3 regions of the Dorea amylophila genome follow, and region 1 is predicted to be linked to each of the others. Evidence: predicted binding sites of a transcription regulator. Region 1 holds the regulator's gene; each other region holds the start of a gene.
What was found. The regulator HrcA, encoded in region 1, represses chaperone genes, less so after heat shock. The targets are predictions, from matches to a motif close to TGTTAGCACTCNNNNNNNNNGAGTGCTAACA.
Positions count from the first base shown of each region.

Region 2: clpB (ATP-dependent chaperone ClpB) is a predicted target of HrcA. The motif match lies at 7,470-7,500, and genes of this name have one in related genera.
Region 3: htpG (molecular chaperone HtpG) is a predicted target of HrcA. The motif match lies at 5,177-5,207, and genes of this name have one in related genera.

Region 1 covers NZ_JAOQJW010000001.1:68,186-79,553, forward strand. The annotation lists gene OCV72_RS00325 (S1 RNA-binding domain-containing protein) at 449-1,144, opposite strand; gene OCV72_RS00330 (putative manganese-dependent inorganic diphosphatase) at 1,344-2,990, shown strand; gene OCV72_RS00335 (flavin reductase family protein) at 3,010-3,618, shown strand; gene OCV72_RS00340 (polysaccharide deacetylase family protein) at 3,905-4,519, shown strand; gene OCV72_RS00345 (replication-associated recombination protein A) at 4,559-5,878, shown strand; gene hrcA (heat-inducible transcriptional repressor HrcA) at 6,037-7,092, shown strand; gene grpE (nucleotide exchange factor GrpE) at 7,129-7,716, shown strand; gene dnaK (molecular chaperone DnaK) at 7,772-9,652, shown strand; gene dnaJ (molecular chaperone DnaJ) at 9,676-10,866, shown strand; gene glyA (serine hydroxymethyltransferase) at 11,040-11,368, shown strand, end outside.
Region 2 covers NZ_JAOQJW010000006.1:154,845-166,212, forward strand. The annotation lists gene OCV72_RS05405 (leucine-rich repeat protein) at 1-418, shown strand, start outside; gene OCV72_RS05410 (DHHW family protein) at 405-1,544, shown strand; gene OCV72_RS05415 (hypothetical protein) at 1,525-2,118, shown strand; gene OCV72_RS05420 (polyphosphate polymerase domain-containing protein) at 2,082-2,762, shown strand; gene OCV72_RS05425 (DUF4956 domain-containing protein) at 2,823-3,503, shown strand; gene OCV72_RS05430 (CotH kinase family protein) at 3,532-4,950, shown strand; gene wecB (non-hydrolyzing UDP-N-acetylglucosamine 2-epimerase) at 4,953-6,053, shown strand; gene OCV72_RS05440 (hypothetical protein) at 6,046-7,194, shown strand; gene clpB (ATP-dependent chaperone ClpB) at 7,556-10,150, shown strand; gene OCV72_RS05450 (DNA polymerase Y family protein) at 10,141-11,328, shown strand; gene OCV72_RS05455 (PTS sugar transporter subunit IIA) at 11,351-11,368, opposite strand, start outside.
Region 3 covers NZ_JAOQJW010000008.1:111,500-122,867, forward strand. The annotation lists gene OCV72_RS06690 (MBOAT family O-acyltransferase) at 1-863, opposite strand, end outside; gene OCV72_RS06695 (DUF4358 domain-containing protein) at 882-1,367, opposite strand; gene OCV72_RS06700 (SGNH/GDSL hydrolase family protein) at 1,367-2,221, opposite strand; gene OCV72_RS06705 (DUF5721 family protein) at 2,407-2,886, shown strand; gene htpG (molecular chaperone HtpG) at 2,987-5,032, opposite strand; gene OCV72_RS06715 (ABC transporter permease) at 5,240-8,551, opposite strand; gene OCV72_RS06720 (ABC transporter ATP-binding protein) at 8,568-9,272, opposite strand; gene OCV72_RS06725 (double-cubane-cluster-containing anaerobic reductase) at 10,002-11,153, opposite strand.

The DNA of each region.
Region 1 (11,368 bases):
TTCGTTCCTTTAACGGTGCTTCTGACTCTCTAACTGTTTCTAACGGCATTTCACATTCACAATAATCCTTATCTATTGTTTCCTTCAAGTCGTGAATGGCAGCGAATGTTAATAAATAAAATGCCCGGAAGTGTAACCCAGTGGAGGCCACTACGGTTACGCAATTGCCATTTCATTCGTAAGGCATTTGATACACACGGAATAAAACTTGGAAAGGTGTTCCAGTGAATGTGAAAGAGGCGTTGGTAATTCTTAAGGGGCAAAATTCTGCGTTGGGTTTTCAAAATTTGACTGTCTGAGGCGTATGCCGAGTTTCAAATTTTGAAAGCCTGCTTTTAGCAGAATTTTGCCCCTTTAGAATTGACCCGCCGATGGAACCTGAGCAGGAACGCCTTTCCAAGCTTTATTCCGGTTCGGGTATCCACAGCCTTCCTGAATTAAATCCCAACTAATCTAATTTCAACCCTTTGAATAAATCTCCGAGACTTGTACCAATCTCCTCAGCTTTAGGAATCTCTACATGGATTTCCTCTTCTTCTTTTTTCTCTTCTTCAAGAGCTTTCATGCTGAGACTGATCTTACCGTCTTTTACGCCGATGATCTTTACATTTACCTCATCTCCGACATTTAACACATCAGAAGGTGATTTGATCCGTTTTAAACTGATCTGGGAGATGTGTACCAGTCCGGAGAGTCCGTCGCCGAGATCTACAAATGCGCCGTAGTTCTGAAGACTTTCTACCGTACCAGTTACTATGCTGCCGACTTTAACAGCTGCAATTCGGGCTTCTCTTTCTTTTCTTGCTTTTTCCTGTAGGATCTCACGTGCAGAGAGCACAAGACGGTTATTGGCTTCATCTACATCAATGACCCTGACTTCAATATCTTTTAACAGATATGTTTCCAGATCTTCGATATAAGAAAGAGATAATCTGGATGCAGGAATGAATCCGCGGATTCCCTCGATCATGGCAATGGCTCCGCCGTTCACGATTCCTTCTACTTTTACAGGCAGGATCGTGCCTTTTTCCATATAAGATTTTACTACGTTCCATGGATTTGCATCATCGAAATGTTCCTCAAGGTCAGCCATTGTAACAGCTGCTTCTGTCTGTGTTTGTTCGTGTAATAATTCTTCGCTCATAGTGTAATAATTCCCTTCTTAGTAATAGTAAGAACATGCAAATAACATGTTCTCCAGTATTAATTTCAGTATAGCATAGAACCATAATATTGTTCAAAGAAAAATACGAAATACATGGAAATAAAGGTTGACGAAACTTCAAAAAGATGGCAAGCTTAATACTTGAAGGATATAAGCAAAAGGATGTGAAAGATAAAAGATGGCTAAAAAAGAAGAAAAAATATACGTTGTGGGACATAAGAATCCAGATACGGATTCCATCTGTTCGGCAATTGCCTATGCGAATTTAAAAAGAGAAATAACCGGTAATGATTATGTAGCCAAAAGAGCCGGTCAGATAAATGAAGAGACACATTATGTATTACAGAAGTTTGGGGTAAAAGCACCGACACTTCTTGAAAATGTAAAACTGCAGGTAAAGGATATGGATATCCATCAGATTGATGGTATCGGTCCGAATGTGTCTATGAAAGATACATGGATAAAGATGAAGGAGAATAATATCAAGACCATTCCTATATTAAGAGACGAAGAACTTCTTGGTGTGATTTCCACAGGAGATATTGCAACATCTTATATGGAAGTATATGATAACATGATCCTTTCCAAAGCAAAAACACAGTACCGTAACATTATGAATACACTGGATGGAGAGATGGTAACCGGTAATGAACACGGATATTTTACCAAAGGGAAAGCGGCAATCGGTGCGTCCAGTCCGGAACTGATGCAGGAATTTATTGAAAAGGATGATCTGGTGATTCTTGGAAACCGTGTAGAGTCACAGATGTGTGCCTTGGATATTGATGTAAGCTGCATGGTTGTCTGCCAGAATGCGGAGGTTTCAAAAGAAGTGATCAAGCGTGCAGATGAACAGAGTACGGTGATTATCAGTACGCCACACGATACATTTACCGCGGCAAGACTGATCAACCAGAGTGTCCCGGTTAAGCGCTTTATGACGAAGGCACCTCTGATTTCTTTCCATATGAGTGATTATGTGGAAGATATCAAGGAAGTGATGGCAAAGAAGAAGTACCGTGATTTCCCGATCATTGACAGACATGGAAAGTTCAGGGGGTTCATATCCAGACGTCGTTTTTTAAATGTAAGTAAGAAGAAAGTAATTCTGGTAGATCATAACGAGAAGAATCAGGCTGTAGACGGTATCGAAGAAGCAGAGATTGTGGAGATCATCGATCATCACAGACTGGGAAATATAGAGACAATGGGACCAGTGTTTTTCCGTAACCAGCCAGTAGGATGTACCGCAACGATTGTATATCAGATGTACAAAGAAAATGATGTGGAGATCAAGCCGACAATTGCAGGACTTCTGTGTTCGGCAATTATTTCAGATACACTTTTATTCCGTTCACCGACCTGCACACCGCTGGATGAAAAGATTGCCAAAAAACTGGCGAAGATTGCGGGTATCAATCTGGAAGAACAGGCACAGGCGATGTTCAAGGCAGGAAGCAGCCTTGCCGGAAAGACAGCAGAAGATATTTGCTTCCAGGATTTTAAACAGTTTACAGTCAATGATATGGTATTTGGCGTAGGACAGTTGAATTCCATGAGTAAAGAGGAACTGCAGAAAGTAAAAGAGATGCTGACACCATATCTTCCGAAAGTACTGGAGAAGAATGGAGTGCAGATGGTGTTCTTTATGCTGACAGACATTCTGGATGAGTCGACAGAACTGTTATGCTGTGGGGCAAGGGCAAAAGAGTATATCATTGATGCATTTGACCTGAAAGAAAACACGGAGAAGATGATCTTAAAGGGTGTGGTATCTAGAAAGAAACAGCTGATACCGACTTTGGTAAGTGAATTACAGCAGTAAAGGAAACGGGGGAGAAGACATGGCAAAGCAGATCTGGAAACCGGGGAATATGCTGTATCCGCTTCCGGCTGTGATGGTAAGTACTGCAGATAAATCCGGCAGATCGAATATCATAACAGTTGCGTGGACAGGAACAGTATGTACGAATCCGGCGATGCTGTATATATCTGTAAGACCGGAACGATATTCGTACAATCTTTTGAAAGACAGCGGAGAGTTTGTAGTAAATCTGACGACCGAGAAGCTGAAAAAGGCAACAGACTGGTGCGGTGTACGTTCCGGTCGTGATGTCGACAAATGGAAAGAGATGCATCTGACGGCCGGCAAAGCGTCAAAGCTTGATCATGCACCGATCATAGAAGAATGTCCGGTGAACATTGAGTGTAAAGTAACAGAGATAAAAGAACTTGGTTCGCATCATATGTTTCTGGCAAAAGTAGAGGCTGTTCAGGTAGGAGAAGAATATCTGGATAAAAAGGGAAGACTACAGCTGGGAAAGGCCGGACTTTTGGCATATTCTCACGGAGAATACCTGACATTGGGAAAGACTCTCGGAACATTTGGATGGAGTGTCAGAAAGCTTTCTGCGTCGGGAAGAAAAGCGGCATCACGAAAACGAAAGAAATAAAAACAAAATAAATGTAGGGCGTCAGAATGCTGACGCTTTTTTTAATTCCATGCGTTCGAAATAAGGGTATGAGCATGGAATTTTCTGTCTTTGCATATAGTAAAATGAAATGGTGGTATGTGGGGACAGCATGGAATTAAATCGGGATTATGAATCTGCTGCAATATATAAATGGCGGAAGAAGAGAAAGAAAGCATTTGTTTTGTTCATTTGCATAGTTGGAATCTGTTTTCTTGTGACAAGGATGGTGCGGGTGGAAGATAAGACAACGGTGAAAGTTCATAACATGCATACGGAACAGAATGAAAAAGCCATTCGGTATGTTGCATCAAATATGATAAAAGAGGATCCAAAGATTGCAATTACCTTTGATGACGGACCAAGTCCGGCATGGACTCCGCAGCTTCTGGATGGATTGAAAGAGCGGAATGTAAAAGCAACATTTTTTCTGATCGGAGAAAACGCAAAAAATAATCCGGAACTGGTAAAGAGGGAAGCGGAAGAAGGACATCTGATAGGCAATCATACCTATCATCATGTGGAAATCACACGGGTGCCGGATGAGACGGCACAGGAAGAAATACTGATGACCAATGAAGTGATCACCGGAATTACCGGAGAGGAAGTCTCTTATATGAGACCGCCGTTTGGAGTCTGGCAGAAGAATCTGGAGAGGAAACTGGATGTCATGCCTGTGTTGTGGACCATAGATCCACTGGACTGGACAACGGACAATGAAGACGAAATTATCAATAAAGTAGTGACGCAGGCGGGGGAAAATGATATTATTTTATTACATGACTGTTATGAATCTAGTGTGAATGCAGCACTACGTATAGTGGATATTTTGCAGAAAGAAGGGTTTGGATTTGTAACAGTCGATGAACTGATAATGAATTAGAGTTGTACTCTTGTGGTTCAACTAAATGGAGATGAAAGAATGGATTTATTTGATTACATGCGGGAGCAGAACATGGAAAAGGAAGCTCCGCTTGCATCCAGACTGCGGCCGACAACATTGGAAGAAGTAGTAGGACAACAGCATATTATAGGAAAAGACAAATTGCTTTACAGGGCGATCAAGGCGGACAAATTAAGCTCAGTCATTTTTTATGGTCCTCCGGGAACTGGGAAGACAACGCTTGCCAAAGTAATTGCCAACACGACCAGTGCGGAATTTATCCAGATCAATGCAACGACTGCGGGTAAAAAAGATATGGAAGAAGTGATTGCCAAAGCAAAAGAGATGCAGGGAATGTACCGTAAGAAGACCATCCTGTTCGTAGATGAGATCCACAGATTTAATAAAGGACAGCAGGATTATCTGCTTCCGTTTGTGGAGGATGGTACGATCATCCTGATCGGTGCAACGACGGAAAATCCGTATTTTGAAGTAAATGGGGCACTGCTTTCAAGATCGAGCATTTTTGAGTTGCAGCCGCTTGCAAAAGAAGATATTAAGACGTTGATCACGAGAGCGGTCTATGACACGGTAAAAGGTATGGGAAGTTATCAGGCAGTGATAGAGGAAGATGCATTGGAATTTCTTGCAGATATTTCCGGCGGGGATGCCAGAAGTGCATTGAATGCGGTTGAACTTGGTATCCTGACAACAGAACGGGGGGCAGACGGAAAGATTCATATAACACTGGATGTTGCGTCCGAATGTATTCAGAAACGGGTAGTCAAATACGATAAGACCGGGGATAATCATTACGATACGATCTCTGCATTTATCAAAAGTATGCGGGGTTCTGATCCGGATGCGGCAGTGTATTATCTTGCAAAAATGCTGTATGCAGGAGAAGATATCAAGTTCATAGCCAGGCGTATTATGATCTGTGCATCGGAAGACGTCGGAAATGCAGATCCGATGGCACTTACGGTAGCAGTATCTGCGTCCCAGGCAGTTGAAAGAATCGGTATGCCGGAAGCACAGATCATCCTTTCGCAGGCAGTCACTTATGTGGCAACTGCCCCAAAGAGTAATGCCTCATATATCGCAATCGCTGATGCAATGGCAAGTGTGAAGAGGACAAAGACGACTGTTCCGTCACATCTGCAGGATGCTCACTATAAAGGAGCACAGAAACTGGGACACGGAACCGGATATAAATATGCTCATGATTATCCGCACCATTACGTAGAACAACAATATCTTCCGGACGAGATCGCAGGAGAAAAATTCTATGTGCCGTGTGAGAATGGACATGAGAGAAAGATTAAAGAGTGGATGCAGTATATTCGGGAGAATCAGTAATTCCGGAATGTCATTTATTAACCGGAACGGCCTCTTTCTAAAAAATATCTAAACAGTGTTGACAAAAATATGCGGGAGTGCTATCTTAATAGTCGAAAGGTGTTAGCACTCGGATATAAAGAGTGCTAATAACCCGAAACCGAAAGGAGGAGGTACCGGTGATAAATTATGAAGAACTGAGTGAAAGAAAATTGAAAATACTTCATGCAGTCATTCAGAATTATCTGGAGACAGGAGAACCGGTTGGTTCCAGAACAATTTCCAAATATACGGATCTGAATTTAAGTTCAGCAACGATTCGTAATGAGATGGCTGATCTGGAAGAGATGGGATATATCATCCAGCCTCATACGTCGGCAGGACGTATTCCTTCGGACAAAGGATACAGGCTCTATGTAGACATGCTGATGGAGGAGAAAGAGCAGGAATTAAATGAGATGCAGGAGCAGATGCTTGATAAGGCTGACAAGATGGATCAGCTTCTGAAGCAGGCGGCAAGGGTTCTTGCAACGAATACAAATTATGCAACGATGGTTTCCACTCCGATGAACAATTCGAATAAGATTAAGTTCATTCAGTTGTCTATGGTAGATGAGGAACAGGTGATTGCAGTCATTGTACTGGGCGGCAATGTGATCAAGAATAAGATCATCAACATTGACGAACCAATCAGTAATGAGAATCTGCTGAAGTTAAACATGCTGTTGAATACAACACTCAATGGCATGGCAATCGAAGAGATCAACCTGGGGCTGATCGCCAGATTGAAAGAGCAGGCAGGAATCCACAGTCAGGTGGTCGGATATGTTCTGGATGCAGTTGCGGATGCCATTCATCTGGATGATGACATGCAGATTTATACAAGCGGTGCAACGAATATTTTTAAATATCCGGAGCTGAGTGATAACCAGAGTGCACAGGAGATCATCAGTGCATTTGAAGAAAAACAGCAGTTATCCGAGCTGGTAACCCAGACCCTGGCAAAGGAAGACAATACAGGAATCCAGGTATATATCGGTGATGAGACGCCGGTACAGACCATGCGGGACTGCAGTGTGGTAACCGCAACGTATGAACTGGGGGATGGTATGAAAGGAACGATAGGAATTATCGGACCGAAACGTATGGATTATGAACATGTTTTAAAATCTATGAAGCGTCTCCAGACAGAACTGGATCAGATGTTTCATAAGAATGATAGAAAGGTGGAATAACCCTTGGAGAATAAGCAGGAAAAAAGTCAGGAAGATATGGTAAAAGAAGCTGTGGAAGAAGCCAAAAAGTCTGCAGCTGAGACTGAATCTGCAGAAGCTGAGGCGGAAGAGACAGAAGAAACTTCCGAAGAAGCCAAAGAGGATGCAGAAAAGAAAACTGGCAAAAAATTATTTGGTAAAAAGAAAGATAAAAAGGACGAGAAGATAGAAGAACTGACAGATAAGCTTACTCGTCAGATGGCAGAGTTTGATAACTTCCGCAAACGTACAGAAAAGGAAAAGTCCCAGATGTATGAAGTTGGAGCGAAAGATATCATAGAAAAGATTCTTCCGGTTGTAGATAACTTCGAAAGAGGATTAGATGCGGTAAAGGAAGAAGAAAAAGAAGATCCGTTCGTTCAGGGAATGGAAAAGGTATACAAACACCTGGTTACCACACTTGAAGGAATAGAGGTGAAGCCTATTGAAGCAGTAGGTCAGCCGTTTGATCCGAATTTCCACAATGCGGTGATGCATGTGGAAGATGAAAACTTTGGTGAAAATATTGTTGCCGAAGAATTTCAGAAAGGTTACACATACCGTGATTCGGTCGTAAGACACAGCATGGTAAAAGTAGCAAACTAGAAACAAGCATATTCACAATTATCAGAATAAAGAATAATACAGGAGGAAATTTATCATGGGTAAAATTATAGGTATTGACTTAGGAACAACAAACAGTTGCGTAGCCGTAATGGAAGGTGGACAGCCGACAGTTATCGCCAACACAGAAGGTGCAAGAACAACACCATCTGTAGTTGCATTTACAAAGACTGGTGAGCGTCTTGTCGGAGAACCTGCAAAACGTCAGGCAGTAACAAACGCAGAGAGAACAATCTCTTCTATCAAGAGAGAGATGGGAACCGACTATAAGGTAACAATTGAAGATAAGAAATATTCTCCACAGGAGATTTCAGCAATGATCCTTCAGAAATTGAAAGCAGATGCAGAAGGATACCTCGGAGAGAAAGTAACAGAGGCTGTTATCACAGTACCTGCTTACTTCAACGATGCTCAGCGTCAGGCAACAAAAGATGCAGGTAAGATTGCAGGACTTGATGTAAAACGTATCATCAACGAGCCAACAGCAGCAGCTCTTGCATATGGTCTTGACAATGAAAAAGAACAGAAGATCATGGTATATGACCTTGGTGGTGGTACATTCGACGTATCTGTTATCGAGATCGGTGACGGAGTTATCGAAGTATTATCTACAGCCGGTAACAACAGACTTGGTGGAGATGACTTCGACCAGAAGATTACAGATTACATGATCGCTGAATTTAAGAAACAGGAAGGTGTTGACTTATCTGCAGATAAGATGGCACTTCAGAGATTAAAAGAAGCAGCTGAGAAAGCTAAAAAAGAACTTTCTTCAGCAACAACAACAAACATCAACCTTCCATTCATCACAGCTACAGCAGAAGGGCCAAAACATTTCGATATGAACCTTACAAGAGCTAAATTTGATGAACTGACACATGATCTTGTACTGAAGACATCTGAGCCGGTACAGAGAGCATTATCAGATGCTGGTATCACAGCTTCTGAACTTGGTCAGGTACTGTTAGTTGGTGGATCTACACGTATCCCTGCAGTACAGGAAGAAGTAAAACGTCTGACAGGTAAAGAGCCAAGCAAATCTCTGAACCCGGATGAGTGTGTAGCACTTGGAGCATCTGTTCAGGGTGGTAAACTTGCAGGAGATACAGGCGCCGGCGACATCCTTCTTCTGGATGTAACTCCACTGTCACTGTCTATCGAGACAATGGGTGGTGTAGCTACTCGTCTGATCGAGAGAAATACAACAATTCCTACAAAGAAGAGCCAGATTTTCTCTACAGCTGCTGATAACCAGACAGCCGTTGATATCAACGTAGTACAGGGAGAAAGACAGTTCGCAAGAGATAACAAATCCCTCGGACAGTTCAGACTGGACGGAATCGCACCAGCTCCACGTGGAATCCCACAGATCGAAGTTACATTCGATATCGATGCAAATGGTATCGTAAATGTATCTGCAAAAGACCTTGGAACTGGAAAAGAACAGCACATCACAATTACAGCAGGATCTAACATGTCTGATGAAGATATCGACAAAGCTGTAAAAGAAGCTGCTGAATTCGAAGCTCAGGACAAGAAACGTAAAGAAGGAATCGATGCTAAGAACGAAGCTGACGCTATGGTATTCCAGACAGAGAAAGCTCTGCAGGAAGTTGGCGACAAGCTTGACGGTGCAGACAAAGCAGCAGTAGAAGCTGACTGCAAAGCTCTGAAAGAGTTACTGGAAAAAGCAAATACAGATACTCTTACAGACGAGCAGGTTGCTGAGATCAAAGCAGGTAAAGAAAAACTGACAGAAAGTGCTCAGAAGCTTTTCACAAAGATGTATGAGCAGGCTGGTGCAGCAGCAGGAGCTCAGGGAGCAGGTCCTCAGGCAGATGCTTCAGCAGGAGCAGGTCCGGCACCAGAAGGATTCCAGGGCGACGATGTCGTAGACGGAGATTACAAAGAAGTCTAAGAACATTAAGTGAGGAATAGGAAATGGCAGAGTCAAAAAGAGATTACTATGAGGTGCTTGGGGTCAGTAAAGATGCTGACGAAGCAACTTTGAAAAAAGCATACAGACAGGTTGCCAAGAAGTATCACCCGGATATGAATCCGGGTGATGCTGAAGCTGAAAAGAAGTTCAAAGAAGCTTCTGAGGCATATGCAGTCTTGAGCGATCCGGAAAAACGTCGTCAGTATGATCAGTTTGGACATGCTGCTTTTGACGGAAGTGCAGGAGCAGGCGGCGGATATGGCGGATTCGATTTTAACGGTGCTGATTTTGGAGATATTTTCGGAGATATCTTCGGAGATCTGTTCGGCGGCGGACGCAGAGGCGGACGTGCGAACCAGGGACCAATGAAAGGTATGAATATCCGGAAGAGTGTCAGGATCACATTTGAAGAGGCTGTATTCGGATGCGAGAAAGAATTGGATGTTGTATTAAAAGACCCATGTCCGAAATGTAACGGAACAGGTGCCAAACCGGGAACATCTCCGGAGACTTGTCCGAAATGCGGCGGTAAAGGTCAGGTTGTATATACACAGCAATCTTTCTTTGGAACCGTACAGAATGTACAGACCTGTCCAGATTGCCAGGGAACTGGTAAGATTATTAAGGAAAAATGTCCGGATTGCGGCGGTACAGGTTATGTAGCCAGCAAGAAGAAGATATCCGTATCCATTCCGGCAGGTATTGATAATGGTCAGAGTGTGCGTATCCGTGAAAAAGGTGAGCCAGGTGTAAACGGCGGACCAAGAGGAGATCTTCTGGTAGAGGTCGTGGTATCAAGACATCCGATCTTCCAGCGTCAGGATATGCATATCTTCTCAACGGTACCGATTACATTTGCACAGGCGGCGCTTGGTGCGGATATCCGTATCAAGACGGTAGACGGAGAAGTAATCTATACTGTAAAACCGGGAACCAAGACCGATACAAAAGTACGTCTGAAAGGAAAGGGAGTTCCATCTCTTAGAAATGCACAGGTTCGCGGCGATCATTATGTAACGCTTGTTATCCAGACACCGGAACACTTAAGTGCCGAAGCAAAAGAAGCACTTCGTAAATTCGATGAACTGACAGGCAATTCTCTTGGAACAGAAAAGAGTGACAAGACGGAAGAGCATAAAGGTAAAAAGAAAAAAGGATTTATGGATAAATTAAAGGAAACCTTTGATGATTAATTTCATCAGGGGTTTCCTCTTTGTGTCTAGAAGTATCTATGGAAAACCGGTGATGGCAGGTTCTGTAAATCTGACAGGTATTGAAAAATATACAAAAAATGCTGGCATTCACCGTGGTAAAGTGCTATCATATTAAACAAATCAAATTTTTAACAAACCAGGAGGACTCAAGTATGTACGCATTTGATGAAATTAAAAAAGCAGACAGTGAAATTGCAGATGCCATTCAGGCCGAGATGGAGAGACAGAATTCGCATCTGGAACTGATCGCATCGGAGAACTGGGTAAGTAAAGCGGTCATGGCAGCAATGGGAAGTCCGCTTACAAATAAATACGCAGAAGGCTATCCAGGCAAACGTTATTATGGTGGATGTCAGTGTGTGGATGTAGTAGAAGATCTTGCAAGAGAAAGAGCAAAGAAGTTATTCGGCTGTGATTATGCCAATGTACAGCCGCATTCCGGCGCACAGGCAAACCTGGCAGTATTCTTTGCGATGCTGGA
Region 2 (11,368 bases), on a different contig from region 1:
CTGTCATGTGCTGAAAGTACAGGAAAGCATAGAAAAGCTTTCGCTGAAATCTGTAGGGATATCAGCTTTCGAAAACTGTTATGCATTGGAATTTGTAAGTCTTCCGGATTCCCTGACTGTGATTGGAGGAGCTGCATTTGCGGAATGCGTGTCTGTTAATAAACTGATATTTTCAGACACCTCACTGTTAAAGAAAATAGGTGATCATGCTTTTCGCGGGTGTAGGAATCTGAAAGAGATATATCTGCCGGACAGTGTGGAATATGTGGGAGTCAGTGCATTCAGAGATTGTAGCTCTCTTGAACAGATTTCGGTATCAGAGAAAATAAAAAACCAGCCGGGTATTGCAGAATTAGAGAAAAATTGCCCAAACGCCAGGATCAGGTTCAGGGAGGTGAATTCAGTTGAAAAAGAATAAAACCGCAGAACTGTTTCTTGTTTTACTCATTTTGACCGTAATGTCTGTAGGAGTTTTTATCCTCCAGAATGGAATGGAAAAATTGCAGAATGTTAAGCAGCAAAGCGTATATGTTCCGGAAACAAGAGATTTGTATAATAATTATGGCTTAAAAAATGATCAGTCTCTTTCAAAAACCAGAATCCTGGAAACGCAGGATCAGGTGATCTATACAGACCGTATCTTTAATATAAATCAGATTTCGGAGGATCATATTTCATATGCGGCAGATATTTTGAAAGCATTGCAGGAAAAGAGTGGAAAAGATGCTTATATTATGCCGATACCGGAAAGAGCAGTATTTGAAAGCGGATATGAAAATGAAAAGGAAAAATACAACAATTTTACAGAGAAACTGGAAGCCTCTTTTACAGATCCTTCTGTAGTTTTAAATCCGTTGTCTGAACTGGAAAAACATCAGTCTGAATATCTTTATTTCAGAACTGAAAATAGCTGGACAATGCGTGGGGCATTTTACGGGGCGCAGGTGATTTTTGGAGAACTTGGATATGATAAGGAAAACCTGGATGCTTACCGGGAATATGTTTTTGGGACTTTTGAGGGAAATCTTCTTTTGGAGGCGTTAAAAAAGTATACGACAGATGAAATAAAGAGAGATATAGGAAACATGGAACAGGAACCATTCTATATTTATATCAATGGTTCAAGTCTCAATCGCGAAGAATTAACCCTTGAAAACAAAGAAGGGCAGCTAAAGACACTAAAAAGACAAATGATACAGTTTAATAGTAGTGGAAGTCATGCAGTTATTGGTTCAGATTATGAGCATAGTATAGTGGAAGGAAGAGGAAAAGGACAGAGAAAAGGAAATCTTCTTCTTATTGCAGATGCAAGAGGAAAGATGATGATCTCTTATCTTTCAGAGATTTTTGAAAAGGTTTATGTGTCTAATATTTATGAGGATGCAGATCTGATACAGAATCTGGATGAAATACTGGAAAAATATAATATAGAATATATTGTATGGGCACAGGATGTTACTGAAACAGGAAATATATCTTATATGAGAGCATTGAATCCACTTTTAAAGGAAGGAGGAATGTCTGATGTCGGAACTGATCCTTAAGGGAACGGACCTGTTTATGAAAAAAACAGGAAGTGCTGACAAGCTTCACATAAGCGGAAATACAGAAAGAATGCTATTTCTGATCATTGGGATTCTGCTTGTTTTTGCAGGAGCTAAGGTATACCGTCTGATTGTTTCCTTCATAATGTTCTGGGGAGTGACGATTGCCCTATGTACTGTTATGAATGGAAAAACCGGATGGGGGACGATTGTAACAGCATTTACGATACTTGGATGTCTGATGGGATATATGGCATTTAAGTGGAAAACAGCAGATGCCATGATCCTGTCTGTTATGACTGCTGCGGCAGTTGTATGGATGTGTTATCCATTCTGGTGGGTTGCAGTTATTTTCGCTGCAGGAGCTGCAGTTGCAGCGGCTTTTTTTCCTCTGGAGGGAGCAATCCTTTCTTCTGTTGCAGTGGGAATGTGTCTTCTTTATGAAACGGGAGTCAGATACGTGGTTTTCCTGGTAGTATGTGGACTCCTGTTCCAGATAGTTCTGTTTGAACGAAAATCAGAGAGGGGGCGTAAGATTTGGAAACGGTTTTTCGTAAAGAAATCAAATATCTGATCAGCCGCGGAGAAGCCATGATTCTTCAACAGAAGCTGGATAGCATTATGGAAAGAGACATTCATGGAGAAAATGGCAGATACTTTATTAGATCTCAGTACTATGATTCCATAGACGATCAGGATTTATGGGATAATCTGGATGGAATGTATGAAAAAAGGAAGATCCGTTTAAGAATTTATTCACTGAATGATTTATCTGCAAAGCTGGAGTTTAAATGTAAAAACGGATTTGACGGAGTGAAATATTCTATACCCATCAGCCGTGAACAGGCACTTCGGATGGAACAGGGAGATGCGTCATTTCTTCTGGAATATGAAACAGAGCTGGCTATGAGACTGTATTTGCGGATCACACAGGGCTGTTATCGCCCAAAGACGATCATAGATTATCAGAGGCTGGCATTTGCTTATCCTGCAGGTGATGTAAGGATCACTTTTGATACGGATATCAGAGGGGCTTTATATCCATATGGTCTGTTTGAGAATGTGGGAACAGATGCGCTGGGAAGTACAGAGCAGGTACTGATGGAAGTAAAATATACAGGATTCCTGCCGGACATGATCGCAGAGATTTTGAAAAAAACAGATGAGCTGTCCACCAGCCACAGTAAATATTCCAGAGCCAGAATGAGATGGCTGTAAGTTTTGCATACGGCAGACTGGAAATAGTTGATAAACCGGATGCCGGGATTGGAGAAAGAGATGAGAGAATTTATTGTAGAAAATTTGACAAATACAGAAGCACTGAGCGTGACTGTGATTTTAATGAATAATATAATCGCACTGATTGTTTCCTTTTTTATTATGTTTATATATAAAATTTCTTATGTGGGAACTGCATACAGTAGGAAATTTAATATTTCAATCGGAACGATTACAATTATTACAGCTATGATCATGAGTATCATTAGTAATAATATTGCATTATCCCTTGGTATGGTTGGTGCTCTTTCTATCATAAGATTTCGTACTGCTGTAAAGGATGTAAGAGATGCTACATATATTTTCTGGGCAATCGCAGCAGGTATTGGCTGTGGTGTATCTCAGTATGCGCTTATTGTTATTGGTTCAGCTTTTTTACTTCTTTTTCTTATTATTACAAGGAAAGGGTTCACATCTTGTAATAAACTGATGGTTGTTCAGGGAACACCTGACTGCTTACATAAAACAGAGGCAGCAGTAGACAGCTTTTTTTCTGGAAAAGTACATATTTCTATGAGAAATGTTACAGAAAACAGCTTTGAACTGGTCTATTCTATTGGAGAGGGAATTCTGGATAATGCTGCAAAACAAAATCAGATGGATATTTCAGAGAAACTGATTAAAATTGATGGTGTGAAAAGGGTAAATATAGTTGACCAGAAGGATGAACTTTCGCAGTAAAAAGGCTGCTTGACAGAGAGGTGATGCTATGAAAAGGATAGGACGTATCCTTTTATGTATTCTGATGATAACAGTTCTCTTTGGAATATCCATTATGGGAAATTTTGTTGTAAAGTCAGAAAATAAGTCAAAGGAAAAAAAGAGAACTGCTATCACGAAAGAAGAAATGAAGGAGTGGGCTGCACCGGACGAAGAGACGCTGAAATATTATGATCTGGGAAAGTTCTCTACTACACTTCCGGTAATCTATATGAATACAAAGGGCCAGCAGATCCTGAAGGAAAATGTAATCTGTGGAAATATTGCTTTGTTGGATGGAAACGAAGAGGCACAATCTGTTTCTGCGGTTCCCAATTCTATATATCGTGCTACGATTAAATACAGAGGTGCCTCTTCTTATAGTAAATTTGATAAAAAACAATATCGCATTAAGTTTTACAAAAATAGTAAAGAGAATGAAAAAAAAGTGTCACTTGCAGGAATGGGAGCAAACAGTGAATGGGTGTTAAATGGTCCTTATCTTGATAAGACACTGATCAGAAATAAATTGGTATATGATCTGGCAAGAGAATTAAATGGATGGGCTCCGGACACTCGGTTTGTGGAATTGTTTGTCGATGGAAAGTATCAGGGAGTTTATCTGGCGGTAGAACCTGTAACAAACGGAGAAAGCAGATTGCGTCTTGCAGAATTTGGTCTGTTGTCGGGAGAAACTGCATATGTGGTAAACAGAGACAGGATCGATACGGGAACTGAAGAAATAGAAACATGGGGAAAGACGAAAGGATATACCTATAACGCTCTGTATATAAGATATCCATCAAAAAATAAAATAACGGAAAAACAAAAAGAATATATAAAAAATGATATCTCTGAATTTGAACAGGTTCTATATGGAGAGAATTTCAAGGATAAAAGAAGCGGCTATCAGGAATACATCGATATGGATAATTGGGTAGATTATTTTATTATCAATGAATTTGCCATGAATTATGATGCTGGTAATCTTTCTACTTATGTGTATAAAGAACTGGGAGGAAAGCTACAACTTGCTGCATGGGATTTTAACAATGGATTTGATAATTATCAGTGGTTTCATACAGAAACAGATCATCTTTATACAGTGGAAAATTCATGGTTTGACAGGCTGTGGCAGGACGAAAATTTTAGAAAACATGTCTGTGAAAGATATGTGCAGCTGCGTAAAACCACACTATCTGATGAACATATTGCTGACAAGATAGCATCTTATCAGGAGAAACTGGGAGATGCCGTGGACAGAAACTTTAAAGTGTGGGGATATTCTTTTGATGAGAACCTGTTAGTCGGCACTGGTAAGGATGGAATGTCGAGGGATATCGGAAGTTATGAGGAAGCTATGAAACAACTGACAGATACTATCCGCGAAAGACTGGCGTATCTGGATAAAGAACTGGGAGGAAATTGAGAATGAAAAAAGTACTGGTGATTTTCGGAACAAGACCGGAAGCAATTAAAATGTGCCCTCTTGTCCTGGAGCTGAAAAAAAGTGAAAAACTGGAAACGTTGGTGTGTGTTACAGGACAGCACAGGGAAATGTTGAAGCAGGTTCTCGATATTTTTAAAGTGGTTCCGGATTATGATATGGCGATCATGAAAAAAGGGCAGGATCTTACGGATGTGACAACGGCTATTCTTACAGGAATGAGGGAAATTCTGAAAAAGGAAAAACCGGATATGGTACTGGTCCATGGAGATACGTCGACTGCATTTGCCGCATCGCTGGCTGCATTTTATCAGCAGATTCCGGTAGGACATGTGGAAGCGGGACTTCGAACTTATAATATGAAATCTCCCTATCCGGAAGAATTTAACAGGCAGGCCATCGGACTTACTTCCAGTCTGCATTTTGCACCGACTCAGAAAGCAGCGGATGCACTGCTGAAAGAGGGCAAGGATCCAGAGCAGATTTTTGTCACAGGAAATACAGGAATTGATGCTCTGCACTATACGGTGCGAAATGATTTTTATCACCCGGAGATAGAATGGGCAAAGGACAGCAGGCTGATTGCTGTGACGGCACACAGAAGAGAGAATCTGGGAGAACCTATGCGTGATATGTTCCGGGCTATACACAGGATCGTGGAGGAATTCACAGATGTGAAGGTTATTTATCCAGTACATTTAAATCCGCAGGTCAGAAAAATCGCAGATGAAGAATTCGATGGATGTGAGAGAATACATCTGATCGAACCACTGGATGTGGTAGAATTCCATAACCTGATGAAAGCCAGTTATCTGATCATGACAGACAGTGGAGGAATTCAGGAAGAAGCGCCTGCGTTGGGAAAACCAGTACTGGTCATGCGGGATACAACAGAACGTCCGGAAGGGGTGGAAGCAGGAACCTTAAAGCTTGCAGGCACGAAGATGGATGATATATACAGAGAATGCAGGAAGCTCCTTACAGAACCAGAGATTTACAGAAGGATGAGTGAGGCCAGAAATCCTTATGGTGATGGAACTGCAAGTATCAAGATCAGAAAAATCCTGGAGGATATAGATGCATGAGCATAAACAAAACCAATGCAAAAGAAAAGTGAAAAATCGAAAGAACGTGGTGGGACTTATTATATTTTGCATAACTGTGGGGATTGTATTTTTGTATGCTTATTATCAGAATCTGAGAAAAGAAATAGATGCCCGTCAGAAATGGCTGGAAACAGTCCTGATCGGAGAAAAAAGGTGGATTCTTGAGAACCAGGGCTCTGAGGGTGAAATCTATATGAATGGAAGTGAAGCCGGAGATGTTAATCCATACTTTGCATGTATGGCTGCACTGGGGCTTTTGGCAGAAACAAAGAATTGTCCCATCACGGAAACAGAGAAAAAAGCTGTCGGCAGGTATCTGGACTGGCATACCGGGATTTTGCTGGAAACAGATGGGAAAATGGGAATCTACAGGAAAGAGAGTGGAAAACTTATTTATAAAGAAAAGGTTGATTCCGAAGACGGATATCTAGGTATGTATCTTTTCCTTATGGGAAAATACCTGGAAAAGACAGAAAATACAGATTTGCCGGAATACTGGAAAAAAGGAATCAGTCTTGCATTAAAAAAGATTCAAAGCCTGATGCGGGATGGAATCACACAGGTCTCAGAAGAAAATACCACCGCTTATCTGATGGATAATCTGGAAGTATGGAAAGGTCTGCACGAATTGGAACTTGCAGGACTGGAAGATACACAGGCAATCAGTGAAATGCGTAAAAAGATACAGGCGCAGATAGAAAATATATTCTGGGATGATGCGAATCAAAGATGGAGAATTATTGGAAACAGTGATCTGTATGATCAGACAGAATTTTATCCGGATGGTGTTGCTCAGATTTATCCGCTGATCTATGAATTTCCGGTAAAAGAGAAGAAAAAGCAAAAGATATTATATGATCAGTTTACGGAAAAGTTTCAATGGCAGAAACTGAATAAAAAAAGAAATGGCTTTTTGTGGGCAATGACAGGAATGGCTGCCGCGCAGATGGGAGATATCAATAACCTTGTGGAATTAATAGAAAATTATGAAACAGAATACTGTGAGAATCGAAAATATCCGCTTTACACAGGCGAAGCGGGATGGATATGCATGGAATGTGAGAAATTGTATAGATTATATGAAAGAAAAATAAAAACAGGATTTATACTGTGTGCATGATTGCGGGGGCGCAGATGTCTAAAATGAACCTGTCAGAAACTGTGACTGCTGTGAGATAAACCAGAAGTCGTTGTCGTAAAATGTGGTAAGAAAATCGAGTGCGAAAGCAAGTGAAAAATCTCTGTGAAGTAGTGGCATACGCCATGCACGGCTCGGAAAAGAGTTCCCTCGCTGTAGGGCTGTCGCCCTATAAAATAGCAAAAAAAGACGCCTTTGCAGGGCGTCTTTTTTCACCATTTTGCATGGCTTGTAGCGTTCACAAATTCTTCACAAATAATTAGCACTCACCTCTTGACAGTGCTAACAAAAAGATGTAATGTTATATTGCAAATAGAACAAGAGCAAAAAGGAGGTTGTCTATATGAATATAAATAAATTTACACAAAAATCACTGCAGGCTGTACAGAACTGTGAACGTATTGCAATGGACTATGGCAACCAGGAGATTGCACAGGAGCATCTGCTCTATGCATTGCTGACACAGGATGACAGTTTGATTGCGAAATTGATGGAAAAGATGGGGCTGGATAAGAATCTCATCATTAACAGAGTAGAAGAAGCCATTCAGAAACGGCCAAAAGTTCAGGGCGGACAGCAGTATGTCGGACAGGATCTGAATAAAGCATTGATTCATGGTGAAGATGAAGCCAAAGCAATGGGAGATGAATATGTATCGGTAGAGCATCTCTTCCTTTCTATTATGAAATATGCAGGCAAAGAAGTAAAAGCACTTTTCCGTGAGATGGGCATTTCAAGAGAAGGATTCTTACAGGCACTTTCAACCGTCAGAGGCAATCAGAAAGTGACCAGTGATAACCCGGAAGATACCTATGATACATTGAATAAATATGGTACGGATCTGGTAGAAAGAGCAAGGGAACAGAAAATGGATCCGGTCATCGGACGTGATTCCGAGATCCGGAATGTGATTAGAATCCTTTCCCGTAAGACAAAGAATAATCCAGTCCTCATCGGAGAACCTGGTGTAGGTAAGACTGCTGTTGTCGAAGGGCTTGCACAGCGTATCGTGCGCGGTGATGTACCGGAAGGCTTGAAAGAGAAGACGATCTTCTCTCTGGATATGGGAGCACTGGTAGCCGGTGCAAAATATCGTGGTGAATTCGAAGAACGTCTGAAAGCAGTACTGGAAGAAGTGAAGAACAGTGACGGAAGGATCATCCTGTTCATTGATGAATTACACACAATTGTCGGAGCAGGTAAGACAGACGGAGCTATGGATGCCGGTAATATGTTAAAACCTATGCTGGCAAGAGGAGAATTGCACTGTATCGGCGCAACGACACTGGATGAATACCGTCAGTATATTGAAAAAGATGCAGCTCTTGAGAGACGTTTCCAGCCGGTTATGGTAGAAGAACCAACCGTTGAAGATACCATCTCAATCCTTCGTGGACTGAAAGAGCGTTATGAAGTGTTCCACGGTGTAAAGATTACAGACGGTGCATTGGTAGCAGCTGCAACCTTATCTGATCGTTACATTTCTGACCGTTTTCTTCCGGATAAGGCCATCGACCTTGTAGATGAGGCATGTGCACTGGTTAAAACAGAACTGGATTCTATGCCGGCAGAGATGGATGAATTGAATCGTAAGATTATGCAGATGGAGATTGAGGAAACTGCATTGAAGAAAGAAGATGACAGATTAAGTAAAGAACGTCTGGAACATTTACAGCAGGAACTGGCAGAACTCAGAGATGAATTTGCAGGAAAGAAAGCACAATGGGATAATGAAAAAGTCGGTATCGAGCGTGTTCAGAAACTCCGTGAAGCGATTGAACAGGTTAATAAAGATATAGAAAAGGCAAAGCATTCTTATGATCTGGAAAAGGCTGCAGAACTTCAGTATGGTAAACTGCCACAACTCCAGAAACAGTTAGAGGATGAAGAAGCCAAAGTAAAAGATGAAGATCTCTCACTGGTACATGAAAGTGTCAATGATGAAGAGATCGGAAGAATCGTATCCCGTTGGACTGGAATTCCTGTTGCAAAATTAAATGAAAGCGAAAGAAGCAAGACTTTACATTTGGGTGATGAACTGCATAAGAGAGTTATTGGACAGGATGAAGCGGTAGAACTGGTAACAGAAGCCATCATCCGTTCCAAAGCAGGAATCAAAGATCCGACCAAACCAATCGGTTCGTTCCTGTTCCTTGGACCTACCGGTGTAGGTAAGACAGAGCTTGCAAAAGCACTGGCAGAGAATCTGTTTGATGATGAGAATAACATGGTACGTATCGATATGAGTGAGTATATGGAGAAATATTCCGTGTCCCGTCTGATCGGAGCGCCTCCGGGATATGTCGGATACGATGAAGGTGGTCAGCTTACAGAAGCAGTCAGAAGAAGACCATATTCTGTCGTATTGTTTGATGAAGTGGAAAAGGCACATCCGGATGTATTCAATATTCTGTTACAGGTATTAGACGATGGACGTATCACCGATTCACAGGGACGTACCGTAGATTTTAAGAATACGATACTGATCATGACATCTAATATCGGATCACAGTATCTGTTGGATGGAATGGACGAAAATGGCAATATCAGTCAGGAAAGTCAGAGCGCAGTACTGGAAGATTTAAGAGCACACTTCAGACCGGAATTTTTGAACCGTCTGGATGAGACAATTATGTTCAAACCATTGACGAAAGATAACATTTATGACATTATTGACTTATTAGTAGCGGATGTCAACAAACGTCTGGCTGATCGTGAGATTTCTATTTTCCTGACCGACGATGCGAAGAAATATGTCGTAGACGGAGGATATGATCCGAATTATGGTGCAAGACCACTGAAGCGATTTCTCCAGAAACACGTCGATACACTGGCAGCAAAACTGATGCTGCAGGGCGACGTAGGCGCACAGGATACGATCATCATAGATGTGGAAGACGGTAAGCTTGTGGCAAGGAGTCAGAGCGTGTGCGAATAATATTTCACATAGATGTCAATTCAGCTTATCTTAGCTGGACTGCAGTAGAACAACTAAAGAATGGAGCGAAAGTGGATATCCGGACGATATCGGCGATCATTGGCGGCGACCAGAAGTCCCGCCACGGTATCGTTCTGGCAAAATCCATTCCGGCAAAAAAATATGGCATTCGTACAGGGGAACCTGTTGCGAATGCCTTTCGTAAGTGTCCGAATCTGAAAAGTTATCCGCCGGATCACCAGATGTACCGCGAATACAGCCGGAGACTTATGGATTTCCTGCGTACCTACACGACACATATAGAACAGGTCAGTGTGGATGAATGTTACATGGATTTTACAGAAATCGCAGACTGGTTCACATCTCCTGTGGAAGGTGCGAATGAAATTAAAGATGAGGTGTATAAAAGGTTCGGATTCACGGTAAATGTGGGGATATCTTCCAGAAAAGTTCTGGCAAAGATGGCATCCGACTTTGAAAAACCGAATAAAGTGCACACGCTGTTCCCGGAAGAAGTTCCGGTGAAAATGTGGCCGCTGCCGATCGGAGAGTTATTTATGGCAGGTCGTTCCAGTGTAGAGACGATGAAGAAGCTGGAAATCTATACGATCGGAGATCTGGCGAATACAGATCCGGCGATTCTGGAATTACATCTAAAAAGTCATGGAAGAAAGTTATGGGAATTTGCCAACGGGCTCGATGATTCGGAAGTAGAAAGCGTCCGGGCAGAAGCAAAAGGAGTCGGTAATTCTACGACACTGCCAAAAGATCTGACAACAGAGGAAGAGGCATTGCCGGTGTTAAAAGATTTGGCTGCAAGCGTGGGTCAACGATTGCGAAAAGCCAGGCAGAAAGCCGGAATGGTCAGTGTGGAGATCAAGTATCACACTTTTAATCAGGTGTCCCATCAGATGCAGATGGAGAAAGCATCGAACCAGGATCAGGATATTTACCGGAGCGCTATTGAATTATTCCGTGAATTGTGGAACGGAGAACCTATCAGACTTCTTGGAATCCGGACGTCTAAATTATCGGAAGAAAGCGAACCGGAGCAGTTGAGTCTGTTCGATATGAAGTTCGAATCCGAAGAGATGAGGAAGAAAAAGAAAAACTTAAAAGAGGCATTAAAGAAATTAGAAGGAAAATACGGGGATGGGATTGTGAAAAAAGGATGGTAGCAATCCCATCCCCGTATTTATTTTAAAAACTACAGATAAC
Region 3 (11,368 bases), on a different contig from region 1:
CTGAACCAGCTGCTCAGCGAAATATGCCATCTGCGCCAGAACTCCGTAATACTCTTAGACACATATGGATAGTTAAAGTTCATATTGAATTCAAATCCAAACATCTTACCGAGTCCGATCGCCATATCCGAATATCCACTGAAATCAAAATAAATCTGGAACATATACGCAAAAGCTCCAAGCCACGCCGTCATCACGGCTATATTACCTTTCGCAAGTCCGCTTACCTCTGTAAAAATCATCCCTGAGGTATTCGCCAGTAATACTTTCTTCGCAAGTCCCCGGATAAAATACATGCTTCCTTCTCCGAATTTTGTCCTTGAGACTTCTCTGGACGCAAGCTGTTCATCTATATCTGCATATTGCACGATCGGTCCCGCAATAAGCTGCGGAAACATCGTTACATATAATGCAAAATTAGGAAGATTCGTCTGCACTTTTACATTTCCCCGATATACATCAATGATATAGGATAATATCTGGAATGTATAAAATGATATTCCAATCGGAAGCGGCAGTGCATGATAAGAAATATGTACCGGAAGTATCCCGTTCAATGTGTCCAATACAAACCCTTCATACTTAAAAAATCCAAGTACTGCCAGATTAATGATAAGGTTAAAAACCAGGCTCCGCTTTGCAGCTCTCTTATCCTGCAGATTCCTTGCAATATCCAGTCCACTGAAATAATTAAACAATATGGACAGTAACATCAGAAACAGATATACCGGTTCCCCCCATGCATAAAACACCAGACTCGCCAGCAATAAGATCACATTCCGGAATCTTACCGGCAACAAATAATATAAGATCATCACAGCCGGCAAAAATGTAAATAAAAAAACAATACTGCTAAATAACATCTCTCTAATTCCTTTTTATTAAATACTCTTCTTAAATGCCGCATCGATACGGTCTGCATCCTTTGAAACTGCCAGCAGCACATAACGTCCTCTGGTCTCAATAATTGCAGCATGTATCAGCTTTGTTTGTTCTACACCATAACCTTCAAAATTCTTTTCCTGTGTATTTACACGACTTTCCACTGCCTTTTCAACCGTCTCGATCTGACTTTCGTTTTTTACCTTTATTACGAGTATTTCATTCACACTCATAACGTCATCCGGAATATACAGACTGATTCCTTCATAATCATTGGCATTCAGACTGTAATATTTTTTCAGATCCTGTGTTGTGCCTTTTTTCATTCCTTCTAATTTTACGGCTTTTGTGATATTCTTTTCAATCGTGTCTACGGATACGGTATTATCCCCTTCCCGGGTCACAAGAAATACTACATAAATGATCAGGAGGACTACCATCAAATATTTTAACAGGTTAATCCTGTCTAATTTTCCGTTTTTCATTATAATTCTGCAACCTCCGCCATATGATTTACCCATTCTTTATAATAACCGGTTGACATATGGATTCCATCACCGGCATAATACTCCTGTTTCACCAGCTCTGTATTATCAATAAATGTTACTTTCTCTTTTTCACATAATTTTTTTAATTTCTGATTGAACTCCGGAATTTTTGCATAGACAGAATTCTGATCAATTGCAATCTGCGCTGTCGGAAGTATACTGTTAACATATATTTTCGTATCCGGCAGTGATTTTTTCAGATCTCTGATCACCGGCCTGTATGCTTTTATGAATCCATCCGCATCTCCATTCTGCGCTCCGACATCATTCATCCCGTAAGAAAGGAATAATACTGACGGTTTCATCTCTTTTGCCCTGGCAATATGATCTGCCAGTTTTTCATTATCCCCCGCCGACACACCGGCTCCACGGTCTGCCTGTACATTTGCCTGATCCAGCACACCATATTCGTACAATCCCTGTGTGATGGAATCCCCCAGGACCAGACAATCTGCAAATTTTTCGCTTGCCGGCTGTTCTTCTGCATCCTGTTCTGCCTCACGTTCCTGCGTTTCTAACTCCTTAATCTTTTTATCTGCCTTAGACACATCCATCTCATCCATCGTCTTCAGGATCTCTGTGCCCTTCTTTGTATCCTTCTGTGGATTACTGAGCCTGCGCGCCACCGTAATCCCGCCAATCACCAGAATAGCAATCGCAACGATCACTGCAGTCTGAAGTACCCGGTCTTTTTCTTTCTCACTTTTTATTTCACTTTTCTGCTCCTCAGGATTCACCTCCTGAGTCTCTTCTTTTTCTTCATAAATTGAAGTTTTACTCTCTATATCCACGAAATCTTCTCCTCTTTCGTTTCTCTGTTGATCCTAAATATGTATATCCAATTTATTTTACTGTTTTTCTTTTTGAATGTCAATTTATATCCTCTTTTCTGTCGTCTTTTGTGCTATAATGTTGAATACATTTCCTTATACCTGAAAGGGAAAATGATCATATAGATTAACAGGAGGTTTTCCTTATGAATGTATACCAGTTATCAGCAAAAAATTGCATGTCGCATCTACTCTTAAAAGACACTTTCGACAACTTTTCTTTCATAGAAGGCGAAATCACGACCTTCAACAAATTTACCATCAGCGGTTTTCTCCAGGAAGACTTCTTTGATGAAAAACCTGAAGAAACCTACTCCCGCTGGAATAAAACCCGAGACTTCTGCTTCCAGATCATCCGCGGTAAACGCACTCCATTGGGATTCAAGATTGTCCTTGCGCTTCCGGAAGATCAGATCCCGTACTTTCTGACCGCCCACGGTCTCACCGGATACCGCCCGGAAGAGATCCGGGGGCTGTACCTGAACTTCCACTACGATGGACATCACTTACAATGCATCACCGGAACTTCTCTGAACACTTTCACCATGGACAAATCCATCGAAAGAGAATGGGATCAGGAAGTAAAAAACATTTTAAAATCCAGATCCATTGAAGGTGACTACTGATCTGCAGCTTCCGATATAAACAGAGCCGTGCCGCCATGGATTTCCCTTCCACAGCCGCACGGCTCTTATTTTTCATTCCGCAAATCTTAACTTCAAATCTTTACTTTGTAAGCAGCATCATGATCTCATTACTTCTCTGCACAAACGCAGTCATCTCTTCCGGACTGAGCGGCTTATGTGCCAGCATTGCCAGATCATATAACTGTTTGCAGATAATACTTGTGTTCTCACTGTCTTTATGTTCAACTACATACTGAACCAGCGGATGATTTGCATTCAGGATCAGTGTACTTGTTGTACCCATATCCATTCCGTTCATGCCATACATTTTCATCATTTCCTGCATACGACGGTTTTCTTCGGATAACGTCATCATAGAAGCAACATTTTCATCTTTCAGTTTCTCGATTTTAACATCCAGATTCTCTTTTCCAAGCTCTTTGCGGAAAATCTCTACCAGACTGTCAGATTTCTTCTGGAATGCTTCTTTCTCTTCTTCGGCAACTTCTTCCTTTGCACCTGCTGTTACATCGGCGTCGATTCTCTGGAACTTGATATTCTGATTACGCTGCTCTAACTGTGTGATAAACGGCGAATCAATGTTGTGTCCTAAGATTACCGCATCCATGCCCTGATTCTTGAACATGTTGATGTACTGGCTCTGCTGGATCTCGTCCGTCACATAATAAATAACTGTCTTATCCTCTTCTTTGTTCTCAGTATTCTGATCATCTGTCTTGTCATTCTGATCTTCTACTGTTCCTCCATTTGCCTCGATGCAATCTTTCAATGTCAGATATTTGTGATCCAGATTCTTAAACAGAACCGCATCTTTCATCTTGTCACAGAATTTTTCATCTTTCAGGCATCCGAACTTGATGAACGGACTGATGTTATCCCAGTATTTCTCATAATCTTCTCTCTTTGTCTTACACATTCCGGAAAGCTTATCTGCAACTTTCTTGGAAATGTACTCCGATATCTTATTGACGAATCCATCATTCTGCAGTGCACTACGCGATACGTTCAATGGAAGATCCGGACAGTCGATCACTCCCTTTAATACCATCAGATATTCTGGAATAACTTCTTTGATATTATCTGCGATAAATACCTGATTATTATATAATTTGATCGTTCCTTCAATAGAATCATACTCTGTGTTGATTCTTGGGAAGTACAGGATTCCCTTTAAGTTAAATGGATAATCCATATTCAGATGAATCCAGAACAACGGCTCTTTGTAATCCATAAATACTTTGCGGTAGAAGTTCAGGTAATCCTCGTCACTGCATTCATTCGGATGCTTTGTCCACAGTGGATGAATATCACTTAATGAAACCGGACGCTTTTTAATCTTTACTTTTTCTTTGGCAGGTTCCGTCTCTACCATCTCTTTTTCGCCGTTTTCATTCTCTTTTTCTTCCATCTTGGCATCTTCGTGAATATGTTCGATCACTTCATCGTCATCTTTCAGATCAGCTTCATCAATGGTCTCATATTCCGGTTCTGCATTTGCCTTGGAAAGGAAGATTTCCACCGGCATAAAGGAACAATATTTTTCCAGAACTTCTCTCATTCTGTATTCATTTGCAAACTCCAGACTGTCCTCATTCAGATACAGTGTCATAGTGGATCCGACTTCCTGTTTGCTGCCTTCTTCCATCTCATACTCTGTTCCGCCGTTGCTTACCCAATGTACCGGCTTTGCCCCTTCTTTATAGGAAAGGGTATCGATATGTACTTCGTCAGCTACCATGAATGCAGAATAGAATCCAAGACCGAAGTGTCCGATCATATCATCCTCTGTTGTCTTATCTTTATATTTTTCAAGGAACTGTGTTGCTCCGGAAAATGCGATCTGTGTAATGTATTCTTCTACTTCATCGGCTGTCATTCCAAGACCATTATCTGTAAATTTCAGAGTCTTTTCTTCTGGATTGACTTCAACTTTGATCGCCGGTTTATAATCATCCGGCAACTGGTATTCACCCATCATATCCAGTTTCTTCAGTTTTGTGATTGCATCACATCCGTTGGATACCAACTCACGTGCAAAAATATCGTGATCGGAATATACCCATTTTTTAATAATTGGGAAAATGTTTTCACTGCTGATTGACAAACTACCTTTCTTTGCTGCCATTGTAAATCACTCCTATTTCTACTTTTTATATTTCTATCATATTAGTGACAAAAGGTACTGCTTCTTCTGTCGGCAGACACCTTTTTGCTACATTTTTTCATCTAAGTGATATGATAATACTGCTTATTTTAAAAGTCAATAGAAAATTAGCACTCTTTCAAAAAGAGTGCTAACAATTCTGTGAAATTTATAAACCGTTTATAAACTTTACTCTATACTTTTCAATGATTCTACCATGTCAATCTTTTTCAGTTTAAAATACATTACCCAGTTTACGAACAATGAGAACCCTATCGTAAATAAAAAACTGTAGATATAACTCTTCAGATAAATACTCCGGCCAAACATTGCCGCATCCACTTCTACTGTCTGAATTACAAACAGATGCAGAATCTTACCGAATACAACACCTGCCACGGATCCGATCAACGTCAGCAGGATATTTTCACGGAATACATATTCTGCTACTTCCGTATCATAGAATCCAAGTACTTTCAAAGTCGCAAGTTCTCTCTGGCGTTCTGTGATATTAATGCTGTTCAGATTATAAAGTACCACAAATGCCAGCATTCCGGCTGAGACGATCAGTACAATGATCACCAGATTCAGACTGGCCAGCATATCATCAAGCTGATCTCTGATATCAAGCAGGTATGAGATTGTCAGTACCTGATCTTTTGACAGGATCTTTTCTCCCGCCTTTTTCACCTGGTCCTCCGAATATCCGTTCTTCGCCCGGAACATGATACAATTATATTTCACCGTCTTTCCAGATACCTTCTTGTAATACTGCGGTGTAAAATAGATATAATGTCCCATGTAATTTTCACAGATATGCGCAATCTTTACAGTGACACTCTTCTCCGTTCCCTTCTTCACTTTGATGGTATCCCCTTCTTTTACATTCAGAAGTTTCGCCGTCTTTTCACTGACAATTACTCCATCACCGGTGAGTGAATACGATTCTTTCGTCTTCCTGTCATGAAAATCCACATACTTTTCTGCAATTTCTGGATTTCCTAATATGCACTGGTACACGCTGAGTTTTTTACCGCCTCCGGATGCGGTCACACTCCGCATATCTGCCTCCATATAACTCTGAATATCTGAATCTGTTTTCAGATACTCCTTTAACTCTTCTTTCTCTGTCTTTGTCACATCATCTTTATAGAATATATGTCCATCATACAGCTGAATCTCTTCATACTGAATATCTGCGATCTCATATACAGAATCCCTCACTCCATATCCGACCAGCATCAGCGCCATACAACCGCCGATTCCGAATACGGTCATAAAGAAACGCTTTTTATAACGCATCAGATTCCTGATCGTGGATTTCCATGTGAAACTCATACGTTTCCAGATGAATCCTATTCTTTCCAGAAATACTCTCCGCCCTTTTTTTGGTGTCGGCGGCCGCATCAGCACTGCCGGTTCCGCTGCAAGTTCCTTATAGCAGGATGCAAGTGTTGCTCCCATAGTACATACAATGGAGGCTGCAGATGCCATTACCGCATAACTCATGTGGTATGGTACGTATATCTTCGGAATATGCGGATACATGATCTCATATGCATAGATAATAATGTACGGAAGGATTTTCTCTCCCACCAGTACTCCAAGGACACTTCCTCCTGCCGTTGCAAGGAATGCATACCCCAGATATTTCGATGCAATGGAAAAATTCCCGTATCCCAAAGCCTTCATGGTTCCTATCTCTATTCTCTGTTCCTCTACCATACGTGTCATACCGGTCAGACTGATCAATGCCGCAACAAGGAAAAACATAACCGGAAATACTTTTCCGATCGCACGCATACGATCCGCATTTTCTCCGAATCCATCATATTCTATCAGTGTACTTCTATCATATACATACCATTTTGGATTCTTGATCTGACTGATCTGCTTACCGGCATCAGCAAGCTTTTTCTCGCCTTTTGCAATTTCTGCTTCCGATGTCTTCTTTCCGTCTTCATATTCTTTCCTGGCATCGGCAAGTTTTGCTTCATTTTCCGCAATTTCTGCCTCTCCTTTTTTCAGCGTCTGCTCCTGTGCTTCCAGTTCTGCTTTCCCTGCATCTAACTGTTTCTGCCCGGACTCTATACTTGCCACTGCACTGCTAAGCTTTGTTTCACTTGCATCCAGCTGCGCTTTTGCCTGATCCAGCTCTGCTTTTGCATTCGTAAGCTGCTGTTTTACAGCGTCCAGTTCGTTCTTCTTTGTCTGGTAATCCTGTTCTTTCGCATCCAGCGTCTGCTTTGTTTCCTGTGCCTGTGCTTCCAGCTCCCGGATCTTCTGCGTCAATTCCTGATCCTGTTCTGTTTCTCCGGATACCTGTGCTTTTAATGCTTCTATGTTCTTCAGAAGTGTCTGATATCCATCCCATCCCTGGTCAAGTTCTGCTCTGTATACGGCCAGCCCCTGTTCTCCTGTCTGGATCTGTTCCTGCGCTTCTGCATACTGTGCATCATAAGCTGCTTTTCCCTGTTCATACTGCTTTTTTCCCTGCTCCAGTTGTTGAAGACCATTTTGATATGTTTTCTTTGCCGCATCCAATTCCTGCTGCTTCGCCTGGATCTTCTTCCTCGCATCTTCCATCTGCGACTTCCCGCTTACGAGTGTTTCCTTTGCCTGTGAAATCTGCGTCTCTCCGTCTGTAATCTGCCTTTCCGCATCTGAAAGTTTCTGCTCTGATTCTGCTTTTCCGTCATCTAGCTTTTTCTGCGCCTTTTCAAGCTTTGTATTCGCTTTATCCAAAAGTTCTTCCTTACGGATCTTTCCTCTTTCTTCTGTGATTGCTTCCAACCGTTTTTTGACTGTCTTTACTTTCTGTTTATATGCACCGGTATATGCAGTCAGATCTTTTGCGTCCTGCACCTGCACATACATTTCCGTATATACATCCAGATGAAATGTTTTCTCCGGTACTACTACAAATCCGCTGACTATACCTGTCCCGATTGTTGTACTTCCGCGATTCAATGCTATGTAACACGGTGAATTCCCTTTTCCGACAACCTTTAGTTCATCCACCTTCAGGGTATCCGTCACCTTGTCATCCGTCCCGGACTTAAGCCTGATCGTCTCTCCGACTTTATACTTCATCTGATCATCTACCAGACATTCTCCCACTTTTTCCGGCATACGGCCTTCACTGACCGTAATCTTATTTATATCTTCCATCCGTGACATCACGTGGAGTACATATTGCTTCTTATTCTTTATATTCAGGAAATCTGCACTATAGGCTCCTTCTGCCTTTCCAACTCCTTTTACATTTCTGACTGCCTTCACATCATCTTCCGTAATTCCGAGTGTACTGACTGCCTTGATATCCATCAGGTCTGACTTATCAAAATACGCATCTCCGGTAATCTTCATAGATGGCTCGGATGCCCGGATGCCGGAAAAGAACGCTACTCCCAGCGCAACAATAAAAAGAATAGAAATAAAACGTCCGAAACTGCGGCGGATCTCCATGTAAAAATTCTTACGTGTTATCTTTTTTGCCATCTGCCGTCCCTGCCTTTTACCATTCTATGGTCTCAACCGGAACTGGTTGCGGATTCTGTATGATCTTATCCACCCGGCCGTTTTTAATCTTGATCACCCGGTCTGCCATTGGCGCAATTGCCGAATTATGTGTGATCAGAATCACCGTCATTCCACTGTTCCGGCAGGTATCCTGTAATAATTTCAAAATGGATTTTCCTGTATTATAATCCAGCGCACCGGTCGGTTCATCGCAGAGTAACAGCTTCGGATTCTTTGCCAGTGCTCTTGCGATCGACACTCTCTGCTGTTCCCCTCCCGACAGCTGCGCCGGAAAATTATCCAGTCTTTCTCCCAGTCCGACCTCTTCCAGAACTTCCTGTGCATCCATTGGATCCTTACATATCTGAAGAGCCAGTTCTACATTCTCCAGTGCTGTCAGATTCGGAATCAGGTTATAAAACTGAAAGACAAATCCGATATCATCTCTTCTGTATGCCGTCAACTGCTTCGTCGAATACGTTGCAATGTCCTGACCGTCAACCAGCACCTGTCCCGACGTAGCGGTGTCCATTCCCCCAAGAATATTCAGCACCGTTGTCTTTCCTGCACCACTGGGTCCGACTACAACTGCGAATTCCCCTTTCTTAATCTCAAAGTCGATTCCGGCTGCTGCCATGATCTCAACTTCCCCCATCTTATATATCTTCCTGACATCTTTTAAGGTCACAAATTCACTCATATACGTTTCCTCCGTGTGGGCATATTTGTATTATAATTATATCATCTTTTCTACTTTAATTGGAATTTAATTGGGATTTAATTTATTAACTGGGAAGCAGCCTCTCAGTCCTTGAAGGAAACAATAGATAAGGCTTCTTGTTCAGGTTCCATACCATAAGAAACACTAAGAGAGTCAGAATCACCTAAAAGCAAAGGAACTACGCTCAAACTCGGCGTTCGCCTCAAACACGTTCGCTTCGTTCCTTTAACGGTGCTTCTGACTCTCTAATTGTTTCTAACGGCATTCCACATTCACAATAATCCTTATCTATTGTTTCCTTCAAGTCGCGACTGGCAGCGGATATTAATAAATGAAATGCCCGGAAGTGTAACCCGGTGGAAGCCACTACGGTTACGCATTTGCCATTTCATTCGTAAGGCATTTGATACACACGGAATAAAACTTGGAAAGGCATTCCAGTGAATGTGGAAGAGGCGTTGGTAATTCTTAAGGGGTAAAATTCTGCGTTAGGTTTTCAAAATTTGACTGTCTGAGGCGTATGCCGAGTTTCAAATTTTGAAAGCCTGCTTTTAGCAGAATTTTGCCCCTTTAGAATTGACCCGCCGATGGAACCTGAACAGGAACGCCTTTCCAAGCTTTATTCCGGTTCGGTATCCACAGCCTTTCTGAATTAAATCCCAATTGCGCTACGGTAGTCAGCTTTCAATGAGTGGATCTAGCTCTGCCCTACAGCATCTCTATAAATGCCGCAATACGGGTATTCAGCTGTCCGATATCAGCCTGTGAGTAGTCTGTCTCTACATTGATATACGGGATTCCTTTCTTCTCATTTACAAATTTGCGGATAGAGAGTGACTCAACATTATATGTATGACAGGCCTGAAGTGTCATCTCTACAACTCCGTCTACCTTGAATTCATCGATCAGGCGGTCAAGGAGATCCAGTCTGTTTGGATTCGGTGTCATAACGGAACATCCGATATTCAGGTAACGTCTTGCCAGTGCATCATATACATCCGGATTCTCTTCGTCAACTAATTTATCGAAAGATTTTGCTCCGTTGCAATTCTCGAACGCTACTACAACTCCACCATTGTCTTCTACTGCACGGATCACTTTCTCAGTTGCTCCTCCGATCGGGCATCCGGTGATCAGAATACGAGGCATCTTATCAAGTCTCTTTCCTTCTTCATATTCTTTTTCAATCTTCTCTCTCATTGCTTCGATCTCTGCCGGAATTGCTTTACGGTCAAACTTGAATCCACTTCCGTATAATACTTTGAACAGGTCACCGCCTTTGATTGGTGCAGGGTCAAGTGTCATAACGTGATACAGCTCTTTCATAGCTTTTCTTACTTTATTTTCTTCTTTTACAGCCTCTAATACAGCTTCATCTGTAATCTCTACGTCGAATTTCTTTTCCAGATATTTTTTGAAACGGATCAGCTCACTCTTCCACAGCTGTAATGCCATCTCACTCTGTGTATTTGGCAGTTCCATCACAAATACATCTTTGAAATCTGACATATACTCATACATTTTCTTCTTTCCGTCACAGGTTGTCTCCCCAACAACTACATCTGAGAAATAGAAAAATGGACATTTATCAGTCTTGGCAAATCCATAGCTTGATTTGATCAATGGACATAAGTTCTTTGGCAGGTCTTTCTCTGCATCTGGAATGGTCTCATCGGATACAGAACATAAGCCTACCGTAACTGCTCCCATTGCTCTTGCGATCTCTGCCGGGAAATAAGTACAATATGCTCCGACAACCGGAACTCCCTGATCCTTTAATCCTTTCATTGCCATAAATGATTTCTGACGCTGCTCGGCAAATTCTTCGAACACTTCCGGCAGTTCTTTAATTAACTCCATATTAAAATTCCTCCGTATTTTTCCTAATTTTTTGATAAATTTTTCATAAGACTATCATACCACTCACACTTCATTTTACCTAATAGGAAATATTAATAAATCGGTTCATTCTATCATTTTTATCTATAATCATCATTTGTTTTCTCTATGATAACGTACAAAGCTATATTATTTTTGATAATCCTCTGTATTTTCCATCCGGTAATCTGTTACAA